Regions from separate parts of the Promicromonospora alba genome, predicted to be linked through region 3. Evidence: predicted binding sites of a transcription regulator. Region 3 holds the regulator's gene; each other region holds the start of a gene.

Region 1 (7,764 bases), on a different contig from region 3:
CCCGCGAGCAACGAGGGCCTGTCCGAATCGTCCGAAGTGCTCTATGCTCGAAGCGTCGGAGTCATGAAGCGGCTCCCGGTCCGCAGCGGATCTGGGAGGTTCACATGGGATTCATCGACAACACTCGAACCGCCTTCGCCGACGGTGCCGCTGGCGGCCTCGAGTTCGACAGCAGCTCGCCGAGCCGCGTGGACGACGTCGTGTCACCGGCCCTCGTGGGCGAGGCGATGATCGAGCGAGCCAAGAGCTTCGTGGTCGTGGCCAAGCGTGTCGACGACGACGAGGCGGCCCAGATCCTGCTCGACGCCGCCGACAAGGCCAACGTCCCGATGCGTGTGGCAGCCGATCAGGTCATGACGGCCCTGGAGCACGACGACGTGCGCGGCGGCATCACGCCGGACATGCTGGTGCACGCCCTGGACTGCGTCCGGCCGGTGGAACCTGCGCCGAGCTGGGATCCCGTGCCGGCCGGACCGGCAGACCCGGCCGACCCGACGGGCCACCCGGCACCCCAGGCCGCCTGACCCCATCCGGGGCCCGTCACCGGGCCGACCGGATGGCGGCCAGGTCAGTCAGGACGTACCGAACTCCGCCGCGACGTGGTAGACCCCGCCGCCCCAGCCGTCCTCGGGAAAGGCGTCGGTCACTTGGATGTACACGGCCTTGTCCGGGCCGAGGTGAGGCGTCAGGTCGAGGGTGTGGTCGGCCTTGTTGGAGCTGTCCCTGATCGGCTCGTCCTCGGTCAGCACGGTGGTCCAGCTCTCGCCGTCGGGCCCGACCTGGACGACGTACTGGTTGTCGATCGTCAGGGTCGCCTCGGCCGACGTGGCCTCGGCGGGGAACGGGAACCGGTAGACGAAGTGGCTGGTGCCGTCGGCGAACCGGCTCCCGACGTGGCTCAGCCCTGAGCCGCCCGCGTCCCAGAGCCAGGCGAGCTCCTGCGTCGACCCGGCGTCGAAGTCGATGGTGCTCGCCACCTGGATCGTGACCCGCGTGGTGTAGCTGAGGCCGGGCCTCGCGGTGACCGTCACGGTCAGCGGGTAGCTGCCGTCCGGGGTGTTCGCGGGCACCGTGACGTCCAGTGGGATGCTGGCCCGCGCGGGCCTGCCGTCGCCCGGCGGGACCAGCCGGACCCGGCTCCGGGCCGGATCGACGGTCCAGCCGCGCGGACCGCTCACCCGCACGTCGGCCCGCACGGGCCGGCGTCCCTCCGACGTCGCGGCCACCTCCACGTCGGTCCGCGCCGACGACGTGGCCCCAGGGCTCGGCATCACCACCAGCTGCGTCGGCGACATCGTCGCGGACAGCGACCGGCTCGGCGCGTCCTGGGGAACGTCGGCGATCAGCGCACTGAGCGCGCTGGCCTGGGTGCGCCAGTCGAAGACGTTCGGCGAGGCCGCGGTGCCAACGCCCGACCAGCGCAGGCCGAGCCGCTCGGCGGAGTCGCGGTCGTTCGCCCAGATCGTCGCCGCCTGCCGGTCCACGAACTGCGCGTAGCGCGCGTCGCCGGTGGTGTCGGCCAGCTCCGTGAGGTAGCGCATGAAGATGCCCTTGAACTGCTTCTGGTTGTCGTCGCAGGTACGGCCGAGCGGATCGCAGGACTCGGTGAGCACGCCCTCCGTCGTCAGCGCGTCGGAACCGAGCGCCGCATCGGCCAGGCGCCGCGCGGCGGCGAGCAGCTCGGCGTCACCTGTCGCCCGGTACAGCTCCAGCGCCGCGCCGATACCGAGGCCCTGGTTGTAGCTCCACACCGTGTCGCCGTTGTTGGCGCAGGCGTCGGTCAGCCCGTCGTTGACCAGGCCGTCGGAGTTGATCAGGCCGCTGGCGGCGTACCAGTCCCAGGCCTCCCGGGACCGGCTCAGCCAGGCGGTGTCGCCGGGGATGCGGTTGTGCAGCTCGGCCGTCAGCCGGATCCACTGGCCGTTGGTGACGGCGTTCTTGTAGGTGCGCTCCTCGTTCCACCAGATCCCGCCGCCGCACGTGCTCGGGTCCCAGAACCCGTGCATGAAGTCGGCGATGGTGCCCGCCATGTCGAGGTACTTCTGGTCGCCGGTCAGATCGTAGGCGGTCACCCAGTTCAGGGCCCACCAGCCGGCGTCGTCGATGGCTCGGCTCGTGAAGTTGCCGTAGATCTCGTCGGTGGAGCGCTCCCCGGCCGGGAACGGGCCCTTGTTGGTCTCGAAGCTGTGGTCCAGCACGTCGAGATAGCTCCGGTCCCCGGTGCGCTCCATGTAGTCGCCGATGATCTGCAGGGCGACCGCGGAGTTCCACCAGCTCGACGGGAACCACGCCTTCTGCTCGTCGTAGGAGTCCAGCAGCACCTCGGTGGCGACCCGGGCACGGGCCACGGCGGTCGCGCTCTCGTCGGCCGCGCGCGTATCGGTCGAGCCGGCGGCCACCGAAGCTTGCGGAGGCGGGCTGGCCTGGACGGCGGCGACCGGCTGGAGGCCGACGACCACGGCAAGAGCGATCAGGACAAGTCGGATCCGACGCGGCATCAGGTGTGCTCCTCCCCCGGGCGCGACGTTGCACCCGGATTCACCTCAAAACGTACATTAGTAAAAGGCGCAATGCACCCATCTGTCCGATCTCGCCGAAAATGGCATGGCATACCGGTAAGCCCCCTGTCCCCATGTCCGTACGCGGGTGGCAGACGGCCGGGCGGGTGTCAGTGGCTCCGCATAGGATCGAACAAACGTCCGCAGCAATGAGGCGTATCCATACACTTATGGTTGGCGATGAGAGTGGAGGAGGTGTGCTCGCATGAGCGGAGAACGGTGTGACGACGGCGGGCACGGCGCGCTCCGGTACGACGCGTTCCTGGCCGGTGGTTCCAGAGCTGGCGACGACGAGGCGGTACCCGACGACGCGCCATTCGACGATGTGACGCCGCTCGACGATGTGCTGCCCGCCTGGGATGCGGACGCGAGCGCTGCCCTGGACGGGCCACCCGGCGGACCACCGCCCGACTGGCCGCCGGATGTCGTACCGATCGTGTTGTGGCCGGTCGAGACCCTGCGCACGGCGTTGAGCGGGGCGCCGGGCGTGCAGGTGGCGCGGGTGGTGGCCGAGGTCACCGACTTGGAGAACGGTCTGCTGGGCGACCTGTCGGACGACGCTCTGGGCGATCTGGTCATGGCGTTGGGCCGGTTGCAGTCCTGGTCCGCGGGCTTGCAAGCGAGGGTCGTCGCCGAGCGTGCCGCGCGGGAAACTCACCCGTTGGCACACAGCTCGCTGGTCGGGCAGGTCACCAGCGAGCTCGTCGTGACCGAGCCCGAGGCCGTGGAGGTCGTGGTCCGGGCCGAGTCCGGTACCCAGCACCCCACCGTCATCCAGGCGTTGGTGGCGGGGCGGATCGATGTGCGCAAGGCGCACACCCTGCTGCGGTCCGCCGCGCAGCTCACGGTGACCGAACGCGCCGAAGCGATCCAGAGATACCTGCCCCTGGCGCCCCGGCGGACGTGGAGGTGGCTACGGAACAAGATGCTCGCGTTCGCCAAGAACCGGCACGGCGCCGCGCAGACAGCGAAGGCAGAGACGGCCCGCCGCAGTGTGCAGGTGGACCGGGCGGAGAACGACATGGGCTGGCTGTCCGCGTACCTGCCCGCGACCGACGCAGCGGCAGTCTGGGGCGTCATCGACGACATGGCCCACCAGCTCCGCCACACCACCGGCGAGGACCGCACCCTGGGACAACTCCGTGCCGACTCCCTGACCGGCATCATCACCGGCCGCATCCTGCCCGCCGACCGCCTCACCGACACGGACACGGACACAACTGGCGCTGCCGGCTCCAGCAGCGGCGACACGAACGCCGCCGGCCTCGGCACGGCGGCGTCTGATGCCACGGACGTGCCGGTATGCACCTGCGGCGGCAAGACACCCGTCCAGCAGATCGTCGTGCAGCAGATCGTGCGGCCGGTGCGGATCACGCCCACCCGACCCGTGGTCCGGGTCACGATCCCCGCCACCGCGCTGCTCGGCCTGGACGACGCCCCAGGATACCTGGCGGGGTTCGGCCCCATCCCGGCCGAGACCGCACGGATCATCGCGCAGGACGCGACCTGGCAACGCCTGCTCACCGACCCCGTCACCGGAATCCTGACCGACTACTCCACCACTACCTACCAACCTGGCAAAGTCCTCCGCGCAGCCATCGAAGCCAGAGACGAGACCTGCACCTTCGGCTGGTGCGACACCGCCGCCAGCAGATGCGACCTCGACCACATCCGACCCTTCGACCACCAGCACCAGAACAGAAGCACGGGCACGGGCACGGGCACGGGGAACGCTCCCGGGCAGACCCGCGCGCAGAACCTGCACGCCCTGTGCCGCAAGCACCACCTGCTCAAGACCCACGCCGGGTGGGGTGTCGTCCGCGACCCTGCGACCGGGGTCACCACCTGGACCACCCCGACAGGCCGGACGCAGACCCGGCCACCGACCGTGCTGGACACCCACATCGAGATCGACGACATCGACCCCGACACCAGTCACGACCTGACCCTGCGCGCCCTGACCGGGCAACGCCTACCTCGCGCCTACACCACCACAGAACCCGGCACCGTACCGAACCAATCGACCGACTCGACCCACGCGACAGCCGAAACTCAACCCGATGAACCACCGTTCTGAGCGAGTGTCAGCGGTCGATGCCGGGACATCCGGCTCGGCAGACGAGGAACTACCTCAGCGCGTCGAGCTCCCCGGCACCAGCTCGGTGGGCAGCGTGACCTTGGTGACCTGCCCGACCTCGCGGATCTGGGCGAGGACGAGGTCCACCGCCTCGTGCCCCATGCGCGACTCGTCCTGCCGGATGTGGGTGAACCGGTAGCGCGCCTTGTCGTAGAACGCGTCCGGGTGGTCGAAGCAGACGATGCCGAGGTCACCGGGGACGGTCCGGCCGGCCCGCTGCGCGGCCTCCCGCAGCAGGACGGCGATGTTGTACTCGGTCGCGACCAGGCCCGTCAGGCCGGGGTTGGTGGCGAGGAACTTCTCGAGCTCGGCGATGTCGTCGTCGGGCGCGACGCCGCTCCCGGGGACCGTCGAGCGGACCTGGCGGAACTGGTGCGCCGGGTCGAACGGGATGTGCCGGGTCGCGTGCGCGGCGACGACGCCGTCGAGCCGGTCCTGCACCGTCGAGACGGTGCTCGCCGCCGACACCAGCCCGACGTGGTCGTATCCCGCGGCGAAGAGGACGTCGGCGGCCTGGCGGCCCGCGGAGACGTTGTCGGAGCAGACCGACGACACCGGGACGCCGTCGAACACGCGGTCCACGATGGCTACCGGGAACGACTGGGTGATCAGCTCGAGCACCGCCGGGGGCACGTACTGCGACGAGCTCGGCTCAAGGATCAGCCCCTGGACGCCGTCGGCCACCAGCGCCCGGACCATGTCGTCCTCCGCCTCGCGGTTGCCGAGGCTGCGCTTGACCACGAGGTTCGCGACCGTGCTGGACGCGTCGAGCAGCCCGGCCAGCACTCGCGTGCCGAAGGTGTCGTCGAAGTCGGTCAGCACGCACCCGATCAGCGGGGTGGGCCCGCTCCCGGTGCTGACGGCGTTCGTGGCGGTCTCGCTGACGACGACGGTGCCCAGCCGGGGCCGGCGCGTGATGTAGCCGTCGGCGCGCAGCAGGTCCATCGCCCGCTTGAGCGTGATGGCACTGACCCCCAGCTGCTTGGTCAGCTCCGCCTCTGCGGGCATCCGGTCGCCGACACCATAGGTGCCCGCATGGATGGCGTCACGGAGCTTCTCGTACACCTCGAGGTAGAGCGGCTGGCTCACTGATGCCCCTTCACCGGTCGGACGTGGCCAATCAGTATGACCAATGATTCCGCTGAACCCAGCATGGCCCGCCGTATGCGGCAGGTCATCACCGCGCCTCGAGCGACGCGCGCAGCTCGAGCGCCATGACCGCGCTCAGCTGGGTCGAGTAGAACACCGGCAGCTCGGCCGGACGGCGCCAGTCGCCGCCCGCCAGCAGGTACCCGTCCCGCAGGCTCGTCTCCCACAGCCGGTCGGTGCTCGTGCGGACGAACTCGACCAGCGGAGCGGCGTCGGGCGACGTCGTGCCCAGCCGGCCCAGGAGCGTGCCCAGGTAGCGGTAGAGCACGCCCTTGAACAGGCCCTCGTCTCCCCCGCCGCCCTCGCTGCCGACGACGCCGTCGGGCGCGAGCTCGCGCAGCGCCGTCGTGGCCGTGCGCAGCGCGCGGGCGACGAGCTCCGGTTCGTGCACCACCGCGTCGAGCGCGACCGCCGCCCCGATGTACAGACCCTGGTTGTAGGTGAAGCGCCACTGCGTGTCGATCCGGCCGTCGCCCTCGCGGTTGATGCCGTCCTCGACGAACCCGTCGGGCCCCACGAGCGTCGCGGCGATCCAGTCGAACGCCGCGACGCCGTGGTCCAGGTACCGCGGGTCGGGGTCGTGCTGGTGCAGGCGGGCGGACAGGATCACGAACGGGCCGTTGGCCGGCGTGTTCTTGTAGTACAGCTGCTGCTTGCGCCACGCCACGCTCGCACCCAGCGTCTCGTTCCACCCGTGCTCGACGACGTGCTCCCAGAGGGCGCGGGCGTCGTCCAGGGGTTCCTGCCGCCCGGTGGCACGCGCCAGCCGTTCCAGGGCCAGCGCGTACCAGAGCATGTCGTCGAAGTAGTCGTTGAACAACGACTCCCCGTTCCGGCCGCGCAGGTTGGCGCTCGTCGCCTCCGCCGCTGTCAGCCACGCCTTGTCCCCGGTGCGCTCGAACGCGTCGAGGCGCACGTCGATGACGTGGGCGAGCCACCAGTAGTTGAACGTCGAGTTGTCCCCGACCGGGTAGGTGTTGTCGAGCAGCTGCGGCTCGGCAGTGCCGAAGAAGTGGTCGAGACTGCGCTGCGCCAGGTCGGCGCGGTCCGGCCAGGGGTTCGGGGTCGTCATGTGGCTCCTTGGGTCACTGCGCGTCGGGCTACTGCGTCCGGTGTTACTGCGTCCGGTGTTACTGCGCGTTGTCGGCGAGGATGCGGTCGCCGAGCTCCTGGGCCTCGGCCAGCGCCGTCCGCGCGTCGGTCTCACCGCCGAGGAACTTCTCCAGCGCGGGGATGAGCGCCTTGCCCTCGACGTCGGAGGCGCCGGGGATGTTGGAGCGCACCTCGGCGTACTCCATGGTCTCGATGAAGGCCTGGTACCTGTCGTCCTCCGTGAAGTACGGGTCGTTCGCGGCCTCGACGTTCGCGGGGATCCAGCCGGAGATCTTCGCGAAGTCGACGCCGTTGGCCGGCTGCGTGGTCCACCACTTCATGAACTCCCAGGCCCCGTCGGGGTTCTCGGCACCCTCCGGGATGACCAGGCCGAAGCCGCCCATGCCCGCGCCCTGGTCGCCGTCCGGGCCAACCGGCGGCTGCACGATGCCGTAGCTCACGTCGGCCTCGTCCAGCGCGGTCAGCGCCCACGGGCCGTCGTACTTGATCGCCAGCTTGCCCTCGGCGAACGAGTCGACGCCCTCGCCGAAGCCGGGCTCGTACACGCCCGCGTCCAGCAGGCTCTGCCAGAACTCGAGCACCTCGAGGCCTTCCGGGCTGTTGAACGCGGTGGCGGTGCCGTCGTCGCTGAACATCTGGCCACCCGCCTGCTTGAGCCAGATGTTGAACAGACCCGGGTCGTCCAGCGCGAAACCGGCGACGCCCAGCTTGTCGCCGTCGCGCTGGGTGGCCGCCTCGGCGGCCGCCTTGAGCCCGTCCCAGTCGGTCGGGGGCTCGACGCCCGCCTCCTCCAGTAGGTCGGTGTTG
Region 2 (7,764 bases), on a different contig from region 3:
CGGTTGCCGGGGCCGGGTTGTCGCCGAGGATGTAGATGACCCGGGTGCCGTACTTGTCCTTCAGCGCCTTGTACATGCGAGCCTGGTCGTAGTCCACCGACTTGCCGGACTTCGCCTCGATGGCGACCTGGAGGTTCCCGTCCTCGTCGACGTAGAAGTAGTCGCCCCGCCGTTTGCCGTCGGTGCCGGGCAGCGCCTTGTTGTACTGGTACCCGAGCGCGATGTATCCGAAGAGCTGGTCCAGGAGCTTCTCGAAGGCGGCGCCCTTGGCCCGGTTCTGCCCGATGACGATGTACCCCTTCAGGTACGCGCCCCACAGCTCCTTCTTCTCGACGTCGCTCAGCTCGTCCCAGGCCGGGACCTCGCCCTTGTCCTGGACCTTCAGGAGGAAGTCCCGCCATGCGGTCAGCAGGTGCTCCTCGGTGCCGTAGGCGTACTCGGAGTGGGCCTGGAGCGCGTCGAGGTTCCGGGTGCTGAGCTTGTCGGAGTCGGCGGGGACTCCCCAGAACTGGCTGAGGTTCTGGTACGTGTACTGCCAGCCCTCGCCGTCCGAGGCCGCTGCGTTGGTCGCCGCGAGCCGCTCCGGCGGCAGGGCAGGGTTCAGCGGGTCGGGCGCCGGAGCGGCCCCTGTGCCGAGCAGCGCGACGAGCAGTGCGACAACCAGTACTGCGACGGCGCCTCGGCGCTGGGTGCCTGGCATGGTGACCTCCGGTGTCGTGGCAGGTCAAGGGTAGGATCACCCGTTTCGTGGCCGCAAGGACTCACCCGCCTTTCGGAACCGCTCGCTCAGGTAGCCGTCCTCCTCCAGCGCCCCTTCGAGAGCGATCACGGGCGTGACCCGGGAGGTGCCGTGGGGTCCTAGCCCTTCGACCCGCGGGAAGTTCCGCTTTCCCGCCCCACGGGTCTTGACCCACGCACCGCCGAGGTTGCGCCGGAACGTCTCGCCGACGTACCACGCCGCGCCGTCGCGGAGCCGGAGATGCTCCGGCTCGTTCAGATCCGTGGTCGTGGACACCGTCGCGCGCAGGACCGCCTGGACGGCGGGCAGCGTCCCGGGCGTGAAGTCCCAGGCGGTATCGCCGCCGAACGACGCGACCCACGCGTCGAAGGAACCTGCCTGCAGGTCGAGCCAGTCGCGCAGTTCTTCCTCCAGCGACTCCGGAGGGTCGGCCATCGTGCGTTCCTTGTCGGGGCGCCAGCCGGGCGTGCGTGCCTGGCGGTCCGCGACCGCCTGCGCCCAGTGGTCGAGCACCCGCGCGAGCCGGTCGCCGGTCCGCGCGCCCACGGCGTCGTCGAGCAGCGCGCGCGGTGCCACGGGCTCCAGGCCCAGCTCCGGGTCCGCGGACACCAGCGGTGTGCCCGCGCCGTCGTCCCAGGTCCAGCGGCCGCCGGCCGCGCGCATGAGCGTCTCGCCCACGTACGCCACCAGGCCGTCCACGAGGTCGCGGCGCCCCGGGCGGGTGAGCTCACCGGTCGCCGCGAAGCGGTCCAGGACGACCCGTTCCAGGTCACCGAGCGAGTCACGGGTGTAGTCGAACCGCACTCCCGCGTCCCTCAGGTCGGCATCGGTCAGGCCGAGGAGGACGAAGTAGAGCCTGTTCTGCCACGCCGTGGTCCGGTCTGCGGACATCGATCGCCTCCGTATGCGCGTCGCTGGATGCAGGTACGGCGATTATGCGTCGTCGGGACCCCTCCCGGGACCCGGCCTGTACAACTGAGCACAGGATCCAGGACCCGACGGAGGGGATGTCCATGAGGCGCCGACATGCAGCGCTCGCGCTCGTAGTGCTCGGTCTGGTGGCCTGTGGTGGGCCCGGACAGGAGCCGAGCGGCCCGGACGGGGCGACGAGCACGTCCTCGGGAACGGCGTCCACGGTGCCCGACGACGGGCCGGTCGCCGCGGCGGACGGCACCAGCTACGACGCCTGCTTCGACGCCACCTGCGAGGTCGTCGTCGAGGCGGGCACCGAGATCGAGCTGGACGAGGAGCTGGGCTGGGAGATGCCGACAGGCCTGGCACTCGGCGGCTGGAGCCTGCTGACCGTCGACGACGTCGCCGACGGTTCGATCGGCCTGACGCTCTCCGCGGAGAGCGAGTCGAGCGGGGGCAGCACCGCCACGATCATCACCGCCGACGGCACCCAGTACTACCTGGACGGGATGCTGGTCGAAGCCGTCGAGGCACCCGACGGCCAGGCCGTGCTGAGCCTGGCGTGGGGCTGACGGCGCGACCAGCGTCGCGGGCGGGCCGCTCGCTACGCGGCCCATCATCACCGAGACCGCGCCGGTTATCCTGACCCGCATGTCCATCACCTCCGCCCTCGGGGACGACTGGGTCCCGGCACCGGACGGCATCCGGGAGCGTTCGGCGGCCCGCGTCATCCTGCTGGACGCCGCGGGCCGGGTCCTGGTGGTGCGTTCGCACGACGTGAACCAGCCCGAACGGTCCTGGTGGTTCACGGTGGGCGGCGGCATCGACGCGGGGGAGACCCCCGAGCAGGCAGCGCTGCGGGAGCTCCACGAGGAGGTGGGCATCACGCTCGACACGGACGACCTGGTGGGTCCGGTGCTCACGCGGACGGGCATCTTCGAGTTCTTCGCCGAGACGTGCCGCCAGCACGAGGTCTTCTACCTCGCGCGGACGCCGGAGGCGATCGAGATGACCGACGTCGGCTGGACGCCCGCCGAGCGGGAGCTGCTCGACGAGCTGGCCTGGCTGTCGGCGGCGGAGCTGCGCGACCAGCCGCTGGAGGTGTTCCCACCCGAGCTGCCCGATGTCGTCGACCGCCTGGTGGCGGGCTGGGACGGACAGGTCCGGCACCTGGGCGAGCAGTTCGACGACTGAGCCACACGTAGAATGATCAGTTGTGAGTACACCGACCATCGGCGTCCTCGCCCTGCAGGGCGACGTCCGTGAGCACCTGACCGCCCTGGAGTCCGTGGGCGCGCACGCCGTGTCCGTGCGGCGCCCGGCCGAGCTGGCCGCCGTCGACGGGCTCGTGCTCCCCGGCGGGGAGTCCACGACCATCGACAAGCTGCTGCGCATCTTCGAGCTGCGCGACCTGCTGCAGGCCCGGATCAAGGAGGGCCTGCCGGTGTACGGCTCGTGCGCCGGGATGATCCTGCTCGCCGACCGGATCCTGGACGGCACCGCCGACCAGCAGACCGTCGGCGGCATGGACGTCGTCGTGCGGCGCAACGCGTTCGGGCGGCAGGTCGACTCGTTCGAGACGGACCTGGATCTCGTCGGCATCCCCGACGGCGGTCCGGTACGCACCGCGTTCATCCGCGCCCCCTGGATCGAGGAGGCCGGGCGCGACGTCGAGGTGCTGGCACGCATCCCCGCTGTGGATACGCAGGGCCGTCCTGTGGCGGCCGCCGGTAGGATCGTCGCAGCACGGCAGGGTCCGCTGCTCGCCACCGCATTCCACCCCGAGATCACGGGGGACACGCGAGTGCACGGGTTGTTCGTCGGCATGGTTGCGGGCGGCTGAGCGCTTTCCCCGCTACCGTTCGACGCCATTGAAAGAGCCATCGGAAATGCAAGGAGTCAGGTAGAGGCATGTCAGGTCACTCAAAGTGGGCCACGACCAAGCACAAGAAGGCCGCGATCGACGCCAAGCGCGGCAAGCTCTTCGCGAAGCTGATCAAGAACATCGAGGTCGCGGCGCGCACCGGTGGCGGCGACCTCGCCGGTAACCCGACGCTGTTCGACGCGGTGCAGAAGGCGAAGAAGTCGTCGGTTCCGAACGACAACATCGACCGCGCACTGAAGCGTGGCTCGGGCGAGGGCGCCGACGCCGTCGACTACCAGACGATCATGTACGAGGGCTACGGCCCCAACGGCATCGCCGTGCTGGTGGAATGCCTCACCGACAACAAGAACCGCGCCGCCTCCGAGGTGCGCCTGGCGTTCAGCCGCAACGGCGGCAACCTGGCCGACCCGGGTTCGGTGTCATACCTGTTCTCGCGCAAGGGCCTGATCGTGGTCCCGAAGGGCGACGGCGTGGGCGAGGACGAGGTCATGCTCGCCGCGCTCGACGCCGGCGCCGAGGACGTGACGGACCAGGGCGAGGTCATCGAGGTACTCACCGAGGCCACCGACCTGGTGTCGGTGCGTACGGCCATCCAGGAAGCCGGCATCGAGTACGACTCCGCCGACGTGATCTTCCACCCGTCCATGCAGGTCGAGGTGGACGTCGAGGGCGCTCGCAAGATCCTGCGCCTCATCGACGCGCTCGAGGACAGCGACGACGTGCAGAGCGTCTTCGCGAACTTCGACGCGAGCGACGAGGTCATGGCAGCCCTCGACGAAGAGGAGTGACATCACCGCTGGTCGGGCCCGCTTCGTAGGTCCGGCCGCACCCTTTGGTCGAGCCTGTCGATACCCCGCCCGGCGTCATGAGAACCTGACGCCATGCGCGTACTAGGGGTCGACCCGGGCCTGACCAGGTGCGGAATCGGTGTGGTCGACTCCTTGCCCGGGCGCCGGGCGCGGATGGTCGCGGTCGGCGTGATCCGCTCGGAGCCGGAGCTGTCCACCGACCTGCGGCTGCTCAAGATCGCCGAGGGCCTGGACATGTGGCTCGACGAGCACGTGCCCGACGTCGTCGCGGTCGAGCGGGTGTTCGCGCAGCACAACGTCGGCACGGTGATGGGGACCGCCCAGGCAGCGGGCCTGGCCATGGTGGCCGCGGCCCGCCGGGGCGTGCCCGTCGCCCTGCACACGCCGTCGGAGGTGAAGGCGGCGGTGACCGGTTCCGGCCGCGCCGACAAGGCCCAGGTGACGACGATGATCACCCGCATCCTCGACCTCGACGAGGCACCGCGGCCCGCCGACGCCGCCGACGCGCTGGCCCTCGCCGTCTGCCACCTGTGGCGCCCTGCCGGCGCGCTGCAGGGCGGCGACCGGCACGAGCTCACCCCGGCGCAGCGCGCCTGGGCCGCCGCGGAACAGGCAGCGAAGCAGCGCCCCCGCCGCTAGCCCTGCCGGCCCCGCCCGGGTGCGGGTGCGTGCAGCTGCCGCCGGCGGCGTGGTGCGGGGGACCGGGTGGTCCGGCTTGTTAGGGTCGTCGCACGACTGTTCGAGTGGGTCTCGACGAGCTGGATCGCCGGGGCCCCATCCACGACCCGAGAAGGGGGACCCCGTGATCGCCTCGCTGACGGGAACCGTGGCCCATGTGGGCCTGGACCGCGCGGTGGTCGACGTCGGCGGCGTCGGCTATCTCGTGCACGCCACGCCCACCACGCTGGCCACGCTGCGCGTCGGCGAGACGGCTGGCGTCTCGACGAGCATGGTGGTCCGCGAGGACTCGATGACGCTGTACGGGTTCGGCGATCCCGACGAGCGCGACGTGTTCGAGGTGGTGCAGACGGTGTCCGGCGTCGGGCCACGCCTGGCGCTCGCGATGCTCGCGGTGCACACCCCGGACGCGCTGCGCCGGGCGGTCGCGGGTGAGGACCTCGCCGCGCTGACCCGTGTCCCGGGCATCGGCAGGAAGGGCGCGCAGCGCATAGTCCTCGAGCTGGGGGACCGGCTCGGGCCGCCGTCGGGGGCGCTCGCCGGAGCGGGCGCGGCGACCGAGCCCGCCGCGAGTGCGGGCGACCACTCCGAGCGCGTGGTCGAGGCCCTGGCGGGTCTCGGCTGGCCCGCCAAGCAGGCCGACGACGCCGTGGCGAAGGTGCTCGCCGACGCCGGGACCGACGCGATAGCGGCCGACGAGGTCGCGACCACGCTCCGTGCCGCGCTGCGCCTGCTGGGAGGACACCGTGGCTGAGGCCCCGGCAGGCTCGACCACCGGCATGGACTACTCGGACACCGGAAGCGGCTCGGCGGGCGAGCGGAGCCGCATCGTCGCGCCGAGCGCCGACGAGATCGAGCGGGCCGCCGAGGCCGCGCTCCGGCCCAAGCGGCTCGACGACTTCGTCGGCCAGCGGGTGGTGCGCGACCAGCTCTCCCTCGTGCTGCAGGCAGCGGTCGCGCGCGGCAACCCGCCCGACCACGTCCTGCTGTCCGGCCCGCCCGGTCTCGGCAAGACGACCCTGGCGATGATCATCGCGGGCGAGCTGGAGGCGCACATGCGGCTCACCAGCGGCCCCGCGATCCAGCACGCCGGCGACCTCGCCGCCGTCCTGTCCTCGCTGGAGGAGGGGGACGTGCTGTTCATCGACGAGATCCACCGCCTGGCCCGGCCCGCGGAGGAGCTCCTGTACGTCGCGATGGAGGACTTCCGGGTCGACGTCATCGTCGGCAAGGGCGCAGGCGCCTCGGCGATCCCGCTGGCGCTGCCCCGGTTCACCGTCGTCGGCGCCACCACCCGCTCCGGCCTGCTGCCCGCCCCGCTCCGGGACCGCTTCGGCTTCACCGGGCACATGGACTACTACTCGCCCGAGGAGCTGGAGCGCGTGATCCTGCGTTCCTCCGGGCTGCTCGGCGTACACCTGGAGCACGCGGCGGCCCACGAGATCGCCGGCCGCTCGCGTGGCACCCCTCGTATCGCCAACCGCCTGCTGCGCCGCGTGCGCGACTGGGCGCAGGTGCGCGGCGACGGACGCCTCGACCTGCACGCCGCGCGGTCCGCGCTCGAGGTCTACGAGGTAGACCCCATCGGCCTGGACCGCCTCGACCGCGCGGTGCTCACGGCGCTGTGCACCAGGTTCGGCGGCGGACCCGTGGGCCTGTCCACGCTGGCCATGACCGTGGGCGAGGAGGCGGAGACGGTGGAGACCGTCGCCGAGCCCTATCTCGTGCGCGAGGGCCTGATCGGACGTACCCCGCGCGGCCGCGTGGCGACCTCCGCGGCCTGGGAGCACCTGGGGCTCACGCCTCCCGCGCAGTCGTCCCCGGGAACTTTGCCCGAGCCCTGACGTTGATCACGTGGCGCCCCCCGCGGGGGCACCCGAGGATCCGGCCCCGGCACTACACTGGGTTGGATCCTCGTCGAACGTGCGCGACATACGAGCGCTGCTCATCCGACACCGCAATCGAACAGGGACCCTTACCGTGGAAATGCTCATTCTCGTCGCGATCCTCCTCGTGGTGATGTTCTTCATGTCCTCCCGCACTCGCAAGCAGCAGCGCGAGGCCGCGGAGTTCCGAAACAACCTCACGGTCGGGACCAAGGTCATGACCGCCTCCGGCATGATCGGCACCGTCCTCGACGTCGACGACGAGACCGACCAGGTGACCATCGAGTCCTTCCCGGGCAGCCCCACCACGTGGCTCCGCGCCGCGATCTCGAAGAAGATCGAGGAGCCCCTCGCCGACGACGCGGACACCGATGACGCGTCCGATGAGTCCGAAGTCACAACGGACGGCGAAACGGCAAGTACGATCAGCCCCGACACGAAGGACGTTCCCGACGACCTGTCTGAGCTGGACACCGCCAAGCGCGAGTACCAGGAGCAGCAGCGGCGGGACGCCGAAGCAGACGGTAAGTGACGGCCGCGCCGTCCGGTAACCCCGGGCGGCGCCGAACCCGCACCGGACGTATCCCGGTGCGCACACGAGAAGAGACAGACGTTGGCGACTGACACCCGGCGCTCGCGGCCGGTTCGCACGATCGTGCTCCTGACGATCTTGACGATCCTGCTGCCCTTCGGCGCCCTCTTGGCTGGTTGGCAGTTCGACGGAAGGTCGGGCGACAATCCTGATGGAGCGAGCCTGGCCCCTGGCCTGGCCCTCGACCTGCAGGGCGGCACCCAGGTCATCCTGAAGGCCGTCACCTCCGACGGATCCGAGATCACCCCGGAGGCGATGGAAGA
Region 3 (7,764 bases):
CCTCGTGTTCGGCGTCTTCTCCTGGTTCCCGATCGGCCGCGCGCTCGTCATGAGCGTCCAGGAGACGAACCTCGTCACCGCCCCCGTGTTCGTGGGGCTCGACAACTTCGTGTTCGTGCTGCAGGACCCGCTGCTGGGCAAGGCGGTCCAGAACACGCTGTGGTTCGCCCTGCTCGCGCTCGTCTTCGGGTACCCGCTGCCGCTGGCCGCCGCGGTACTGATGAGCGAGGTGCGGCGGATGCGGGGACTCTTCTCCGCGCTGGCGTACCTGCCCGTCGTCGTGCCGCCCGTCGTGGCGGTGCTGCTGTGGAAGTTCTTCTACGACGCCTCGGACACCGGCGTGTTCAACACCATCGCGGGCTGGGTAGGGTTCGGCCCGTACCCCTGGCTGCAGGACGCCGGCAGCGCCATGCCGTCCCTGGTCCTCGAAGCGACCTGGGCCGCGGCGGGCGGGACGGTGATCATCTACCTCGCCGCGCTCGTCGGGGTGCGGACCGAGCTCTACGAGGCCGCGGAGGTCGACGGCGCGGGCGTCTGGCGCAAGATCTGGCACGTGACGCTGCCGCAGCTGCGCGGCGTCCTCTTCATCACGCTGATCCTGCAGATCATCGGCACCTCGCAGGTGTTCCTCGAGCCGTTCCTCTTCACCGGGGGCGGCCCCAACAACGCGACCCTCACGATCCTGATGCTGATCTACGACTACGCGTTCGGGAGCAGCCTCGGCGGCAACTACGGGGCCGCGACCGCCCTGAGCCTGATGCTCGCGGGCGTCCTGGCAGTCCTCTCCGCGGTGTACTTCCGCGTGACCCGACCCTGGAGCAGCTGACATGGCAGCCACCATCGAACGCGGCATCGTCTCGGCCCACGACCGGCGCCGGCCGAGCGTACGGACCTCCCTCGGCGTGCTGCAGGGCGGCCTGCTGATCACCCTGGTCGTCGTCGGGCTCGGGCCGATCCTCTGGCTCGCGAAGGCCGCCGTCACCCCTACGCAGGAGACCCTGCGCGAGCCGCTCGGGCTGTTCCCCACCGGGATCGACTGGGCCAACCTCGCCACGGCGTGGAACCGGGCCGAGATCGACCACTACTTCGTCAACACGCTGATCGTGGCGCTGGGGGCCTGGTTCTTCCAGATCCTGGTCGCCACGACCGGCGGCTACGTGCTGTCGGTGCTGCGGCCCCGGTACGGCAACGTGATCTTCGGACTCGTGCTCGCGACGCTCTTCGTGCCGTCCGTCGTGCTCCTCGTGCCGCTGTACCTGACCATCCTCGACGTGCCGATCGTCCACATCAGCCTGCTCAACACCTTCTGGGCGGTCTGGCTGCCCATGGGCGCCAGCGCGTTCAACGTGCTGCTCGTCAAGCGGTTCTTCGACGGCCTCCCGCGCGAGATCTTCGAGGCCGCGCGCGTCGACGGCGCCGGACCCTTCCGGCTGCTGTGGAGCATCGTGCTGCCGATGTCGAAGCCGATCCTCGGCGTCGTCTCCGTGTTCGCCGTCATCGCCGCCTGGAAGGACTACCTCTGGCCGTTGCTCGTGCTCCCGGACCCGCAGAACCAGCCGCTCTCCGTCCGGCTGCCCGCCATCGCCCCGTACCTGGAGCTCGACGTGTTCCTCGCGGCGCTCGCGATCTCCACCGTGCTGCCGATCGCCCTCTTCCTCGCCTTCCAGCGCCTGTTCCTCAGCGGCGCAGGGCTGGGCGGCGCGGTCAAGGGATAACCCCTCGGCCGGCCGCCGGCACCTGTGGACGAGATGGGGTGCATGTCGGTGGTCCGGCCTAGGATCGAACGCGTGACCAGCCTTTCCGACGCCCCTCCCCAGACCACCGACATTCCCGATGTCGAGGAGCTTCTCGACCTCGCCGTCGGTGAGCTGGGCGGTGGGCGCCGGGACGGCCAGCACCGCATGGCCGTGGCGGTCGGCGAGGCCATCGAGAAGGGCGAGCACCTGCTCGTCCAGGCGGGTACCGGCACCGGAAAGTCGCTCGGCTACCTGGTGCCCGCCGTCCGGCACGCGGTCGCCGCCGACAGCAAGGTCATCATCTCGACGGCAACCCTGGCCCTCCAGCGGCAGGTCATCACGCGCGACCTGCCGCTCGTCGCCAAGGCCGTGACGCCGCAGCTCCCGCGCGAACCGAAGATCGCACTGCTCAAGGGCTGGCACAACTACCTCTGCGTGCACAAGGTCGGCGGCGGCTACCCCGCCGACGAGCCCACCCTGTTCGACCTGCCCGGCGGCGAGGACCACCCGCGCACCGAGGAGCCCGCGGCTTCCGGCGGCGCTCGCGGACGGCGCAGGGACGACGGAGCTACGCTCGCCGACCACGTCCGCCGCCTGCACGAGTGGGCGAACGAGACGGAGTCGGGCGACCGCGACGACCTCGTGCCGGGCGTGCCGGACCGGGCGTGGCGGCAGGTCTCGGTCACCGCCATGGAGTGCCTGGGCGGCAAGTGCCCGATGCTCGCCGAATGCTTCCCCGACAAGGCGCGGGCCGCCTCCCGGGAGGCCGACGTCGTGGTGACCAACCACGCGATGCTCGGCATCGCGGCCACGGGCAGCCCGGGCATCCTCCCGGAGCACGACGTCGTGGTGGTGGACGAGGCGCACGAGCTCACGGACCGGGTCACGTCCTCGGCGACGGTCGACCTGTCCATGGCCTCGGTCGAGAACGCCGCACGCCTGGCGCGGCGGCACGCGGGCACCAACACCGACTCGCTGGACGCCGCCGCCCAGGCACTGGGAACGCTGCTGGTCACGGCCCCCGCCGAGCGGTTCCCGAACGGCCTGCCCGACGAGCTGCGCCTGGCGGTCGGCGCGGTGCGCGACGCGGCCCGCGAGGTGCTGAGCACGCTGAAGCCGGAGGCGGGCGGCGGCAAGGGACAGGCTCCGGCCCAGCCCGAGCCCGGCCTGAAGATGGCGCAGGGCGCCATGCTGCAGCTCTTCGAGACGGCGGAACGCATGTCGTTCCAGGACACGACCGCCGACGTGCTGTGGTGCTCGCGCCCGGACAACAGCTGGGGCGGGTTCGCCGACAACGTGACGCGGCTGCATGCGGCGCCGCTGCACGTGGCCGGCCTGATCCGGATGCACCTGCTGGGGGAGGCGACAGGCGTCTTCACGTCGGCCACGCTGGCGCTGGGCGGCACGTTCGACGCGGTGGCCGGCACGCTCGGCCTCAAGGGCGAGGACGCCCCGCCGTGGCACGGCCTCGACGCCGGCAGCCCGTTCGACTACCCGCGCCAGGGCATCCTGTACATCGCCCGGCACCTCCCGGCGCCGGGCCGCGAGCCGACGACGGAGGCGCAGCTCGACGAGATCGCGGAGCTGATCACCGCCGCGGGCGGCCGCACGCTCGGCCTGTTCTCGTCCCGGCGTGCGGCGAACGCGGCGGCGGAGGCGATGCGGGAGCGGCTGGACTTCCCGATCCTGGCGCAGGGCGACGACCAGCTGCCCACCCTCGTGCGCGAGTTCGCCGAGGATCCGGAGGCCTGCCTGTTCGGCACGCTGTCCCTGTGGCAGGGCGTGGACGTGCCGGGCCCGTCGTGCCAGCTCGTGCTGATCGACCGCATCCCGTTCCCGCGCCCCGATGACCCGGTCAAGGCGGCACGCGCCAAGGCGGTGGAGCAGGCGGGCGGTAACGGGTTCATGGCGGTGTCCGCGCAGCACGCGGCGCTGCTGCTTGCGCAGGGCGCCGGGCGCCTCGTGCGGAGCATGGACGACAGGGGAGTGGTGGCGGTCCTCGACCCCCGCCTCGCGACGGCCCGCTACGCGTCGTTCCTGACCCGCTCGATGCCGGGGTTCTGGCCGACGACCGACTCGGCGCTGGTCCGTGCCGCGCTGGCGAGGCTCGACACCTAACCTGGGGGCATGGCAGCCCTTTCGGACATCCCGGCCGCGCCGTCCTCCGGCGCCCGCACCACCAAGCTCGCGATCGTGGGCGCCGGGGCGGTCGGCTCCACGCTGGCCTTCGCCGCACTGGCGCGGGGCTCGGCGCGGACCATCGCCCTGCACGACGTGAACCGGGCGAAGGTCGAGGCCGAGGTGCTCGACCTCCAGCACGGCCTCATGTTCACGCCCCAGGCGCAGGTGATCGGCTCGGACGACGTCGCAGTGTGCGCGGGCGCCGACGTCGTGGTCGTGACCGCAGGGGCGAAGCAGAAGCCCGGGCAGACCCGGATCGACCTCGCCGAGGGAACGATCGGCCTGATGCGCAAGATCCTGCCCGGCCTGGTCGACGTCGCGCCGGACGCCACGTACGTCATGGTGACCAACCCCGTCGACGTCGTGACCTACGCGGCGCTCAAGATCTCCGGCCTGCCGCGCGAGCGGCTGTTCGGCAGCGGCACGGTGCTCGACTCGTCCCGGCTGCGCGTGGTGCTCGCCGAGCGCTGCGGCGTGGCGGTGGGGAACGTGCACGCGTACATCGCCGGGGAGCACGGCGACTCGGAGATCGCGCTGTGGAGCTCGGCGTCGATCGGCGGTGTGCCGCTGCTCGACTGGGAGCCGCTGGGCGGTAACCCGCCGCTCGACGCGGCGGTGCGTACGGAGGTGCACCACGAGGTGGTCGACTCCGCGTACCGGATCATCGCGGGCAAGGGGGCCACCAACTACGCCGTCGGCCTGGCCGCCACCCGCATCATCGAGGCGGTGCTCAACGACGAGGGCCGGATCATGCCGGTGTCCTCGCTGCTGGACGACTACCACGGCATCAGCGACGTGTGCCTGTCCGTGCCGTCGCTCGTGGACCGGCGGGGTGTCACGGCCAACATGCGGGTGCCGATGTCCTACGACGAGCTGGCCGGCCTTCGTGCGTCGGCGGAGAGCGTGCGGGCCGTGCAGAGGCAGTTCGGCTTCTGAGGAGACCGCGAAGTAGAGCGCCTGTCCGCCTTACGCACGCTGAGCGTTGCGCAGGGCGGACAGGCGCTCTACTTCGCGAACCTCGTTACAGGCTGCGCAGCACCGCGACCACGCGGCCCAGGATCTGGGCCTCGTCGCCGGGGATCGGCTCGTAGGCCGGGTTCTGCGGCAGCAGCAGCACGTGACCGTCGGTCTGCTTGAACGTCTTGACCGTGGCCTCGCCGTCGATCATGGCGGCGACGATCTCGCCCTGCTCGGCGACGTTCTGCTGCCGTACGACCACCCAGTCCCCGTCGCAGATCGCGGCGTCGACCATCGAGTCGCCGGCGACCTTGAGGAGGAACAGCTCGCCGTCGCCCACCAGCTGGCGGGGGAGCGGGAACACGTCCTCGACGACCTGCTCGGCAAGGATGGGGCCACCGGCAGCGATACGGCCCACGAGCGGCACATACGACGGCGGGGGGGTGCTGGCGTCGTCGGGCACGGAGCCGCCCCAGTGGACCTGGCCGCTGCGGCGCGGCTCGGGCCAGTGGATCTCGCCGCGCGTCGGCTTGTCGACCTGCTCGGCCATCGGCTCCACGAGCTCCATGGCGCGCGGCCGGTTGGGGTCGCGGCGCAGGAAGCCCTTCTTCTCGAGCATCTGGAGCTGGTGCTTGACGCTCGACGGGCTGGCCAGCCCGACGGCCTCGCCGATCTCGCGCATCGACGGCGGGTAGCCCCGCGTCTCGAACGACTGCCGGATCGTGTCCAGCACCAAGCGCTGCCGTTCGGTGAGGCGGTCAGTCGGCGAGATCGTGTGCACGTCAGCGACCGCCTTGTCGGCTGGCGTGTCCAGCGTGGCGACGCCGGAGGCTGCCGTGTCGACGGCTCTCGTGTCGCTGGTCCCGTCCCGTCCCGTCATGCCCGTGCCCCTCCCGTTCCGACAAATGTTCTCCTGTGCGCTACCCACTCTAGGTCACAAACGCGCTCGGCTCAAACGAATGTTCGAGCGTGTCTCGACATGGACGGTGTCCCGTGCTACACAATGGTACGGGCGTTCGACGAACGCTTGTATGAACGACAGAAGCTCAGTCACTCATTCGAGGAGGGGCCATGGGGGACGTGATCCCGCTGCGGCAGTACACCCCGACGTATGAACAGGCGTATGCGCCGTCGTATGGCCGGGCGTTCGTGCCGGCGGCCCGACCGGCTGCGGTCCGTGCGTACATCCCGGTGGAAGGGCGCACGCTCGCCGGCCGGCTCGGCCTGGCCGGCCTCCGGCTCACGCGGCGCGGCCGGGTGGTCCTCGTGCTGCTCGCCATGCTCCTGCTCGCTCCGATGATCACGTGGGGGGCGACGGCGGTCGCCAGTTCCCCGGGTGAACCCACCGAGGTCCGGGTGCACGCCGTGCAGCCGGGAGAGACGCTCTGGGGCTTCGCCCAGGAGATCGCGAGACCCGGCGAGGACGTGCGACACGCGGTCGGCAGGCTGCAGGACCTGAACGAGATGTCGACCGGCACGCTGCGCGTCGGGGAGCTGTTGCTCCTGCCCAAGGAGTGACGAAAGGCCTCGATTCGCCGACGAATGTTGCGGCTATGTTGCAAGGGGGTGGTTTGCCCGCTTACGGTCGGGGCGCGACCGGAGGCCTCCGGTCGATGGTCGACCACGCAGGAGTGAGCATGCACTGCCCGTTCTGTCGCCACGCCGACTCGCGCGTGGTGGACTCGCGGACTGCCGACGACGGCCTGTCGATCCGGCGCCGACGGCAGTGCCCGAACTGCAACCGACGGTTCACCACCGTGGAGACCGCGAGCCTGTCCGTGGTCAAGCGCTCCGGCGCCACAGAGCCGTTCAGCCGCGACAAGGTCGCCGCGGGTGTGCGCAAGGCGTGCCAGGGGCGCCCGGTGAGCGACGACGACCTCGCGATCCTGGCCCAGCGGGTCGAGGAGACCCTGCGGAGCAACGGCAGCGCGGAGATCGACGCGTACGAGGTGGGCCTCGCCATCCTCGGCCCGCTCCGCGAGCTCGACGAGGTGGCGTACCTCCGGTTCGCGAGCGTCTACCAGGCGTTCGACTCGCTCGAGGACTTCGAGAGCGCGATCACCTCGCTCCGTGCGGAGCGCGCCGAGCGGGCGGCCGCTCAGGCATAGGGAGTCTGCGCGGCCGGGCGCGTCGTCGTCGGCCGTAGCCTGGGTGGAATCCAAAAATGTTGGCACCTGGCTGTGCCGTGGTGCAGGCTGGGGCCGACGACGGACCCGATCGAGGGACCCCCGGAACAAGAGGAGGTGATCGGTGTGACGGACGAGAAGCCCAATGCCGAGGCAGCCGAGACCAAGGGTGCTGAAGAGCCCAAGGTCGCGACAGCGCCGAGCACGGACGCGAAGGCGAAGTTCAAGGAAGCTCTGGACCGCAAGAATGCGGCTCGGAGCCGGACCTCCGCGGGCGATGTGAACACTGGTGCGGTGCACGGCTCGGAGACGACCGGCCCAGTCCAGAAGATGTTCCGCCGCAAGTCCGGCTGAGACTGTTCGGCCGAGGCCGTCGACCAGGTATCTGACCTGGTCGGCGGCTTTTGTTGTCTCGCGAGGCGCCTAGCAAAGGGATAGATGACCCGCGATGACACAGTTCGTGACACGGTTTGAACGCTCGGGAATGACCGATAGTGCCTACGGATGCTCGACACTGTCGGCGCCGTTGGCGCACCTCAGATACATGAGCGCCTCGCACGACAAGCCAATGGATCGCACACCGATGTGGACCCTCGAGGAGCTGTGCACGGTCCTGCGCACCACGCCCGCGACCATCTACACCTGGCGGAAGCACGGTCAGGGGCCCCGCGCCCACAAGGTCGGTCGGCACCTGCTGTCCGCAGACGCTGACGTGCGCGCGTGGCTCGAGTCGCGTGTCGCGGACACCGAGTGTGGTGACGACG

What was found. Region 3 encodes LexA, which represses DNA repair genes until DNA is damaged. Its sites were predicted from a motif close to TCGAACANNTGTTCGA; they were not measured.
Region 1: ACFO6V_RS01455 (HNH endonuclease signature motif containing protein) is a predicted target of LexA. The motif match lies at 2,688-2,703, and genes of this name have one in related genera.
Region 2: ruvA (Holliday junction branch migration protein RuvA) is a predicted target of LexA. The motif match lies at 5,073-5,088, and genes of this name have one in related genera.

What each region holds. Positions count from the first base shown of each region.
Region 1 is NZ_JBHSFI010000001.1:302,255-310,018, forward strand. It holds gene ACFO6V_RS01445 (ANTAR domain-containing protein) at 105-524, shown strand; gene ACFO6V_RS01450 (glycoside hydrolase family 76 protein) at 573-2,498, opposite strand; gene ACFO6V_RS01455 (HNH endonuclease signature motif containing protein) at 2,764-4,635, shown strand; gene ACFO6V_RS01460 (GntR family transcriptional regulator) at 4,690-5,784, opposite strand; gene ACFO6V_RS01465 (glycoside hydrolase family 76 protein) at 5,873-6,916, opposite strand; gene ACFO6V_RS01470 (ABC transporter substrate-binding protein) at 6,975-7,764, opposite strand, start outside.
Region 2 is NZ_JBHSFI010000003.1:167,342-175,105, reverse strand. It holds gene ACFO6V_RS06000 (hypothetical protein) at 1-700, opposite strand, end outside; gene ACFO6V_RS05995 (hypothetical protein) at 737-1,630, opposite strand; gene ACFO6V_RS05990 (hypothetical protein) at 1,753-2,223, shown strand; gene ACFO6V_RS05985 (NUDIX hydrolase) at 2,303-2,845, shown strand; gene pdxT (pyridoxal 5'-phosphate synthase glutaminase subunit PdxT) at 2,868-3,494, shown strand; gene ACFO6V_RS05975 (YebC/PmpR family DNA-binding transcriptional regulator) at 3,563-4,324, shown strand; gene ruvC (crossover junction endodeoxyribonuclease RuvC) at 4,418-4,984, shown strand; gene ruvA (Holliday junction branch migration protein RuvA) at 5,148-5,777, shown strand; gene ruvB (Holliday junction branch migration DNA helicase RuvB) at 5,803-6,867, shown strand; gene yajC (preprotein translocase subunit YajC) at 7,010-7,441, shown strand; gene secD (protein translocase subunit SecD) at 7,523-7,764, shown strand, end outside.
Region 3 is NZ_JBHSFI010000005.1:198,021-205,784, reverse strand. It holds gene ACFO6V_RS15910 (carbohydrate ABC transporter permease) at 1-826, shown strand, start outside; gene ACFO6V_RS15905 (carbohydrate ABC transporter permease) at 828-1,715, shown strand; gene ACFO6V_RS15900 (ATP-dependent DNA helicase) at 1,758-3,854, shown strand; gene ACFO6V_RS15895 (L-lactate dehydrogenase) at 3,864-4,853, shown strand; gene lexA (transcriptional repressor LexA) at 4,939-5,754, opposite strand; gene ACFO6V_RS15885 (LysM peptidoglycan-binding domain-containing protein) at 5,946-6,392, shown strand; gene nrdR (transcriptional regulator NrdR) at 6,512-6,982, shown strand; gene ACFO6V_RS15875 (DUF5302 domain-containing protein) at 7,127-7,354, shown strand; gene ACFO6V_RS15870 (helix-turn-helix transcriptional regulator) at 7,569-7,764, shown strand, end outside.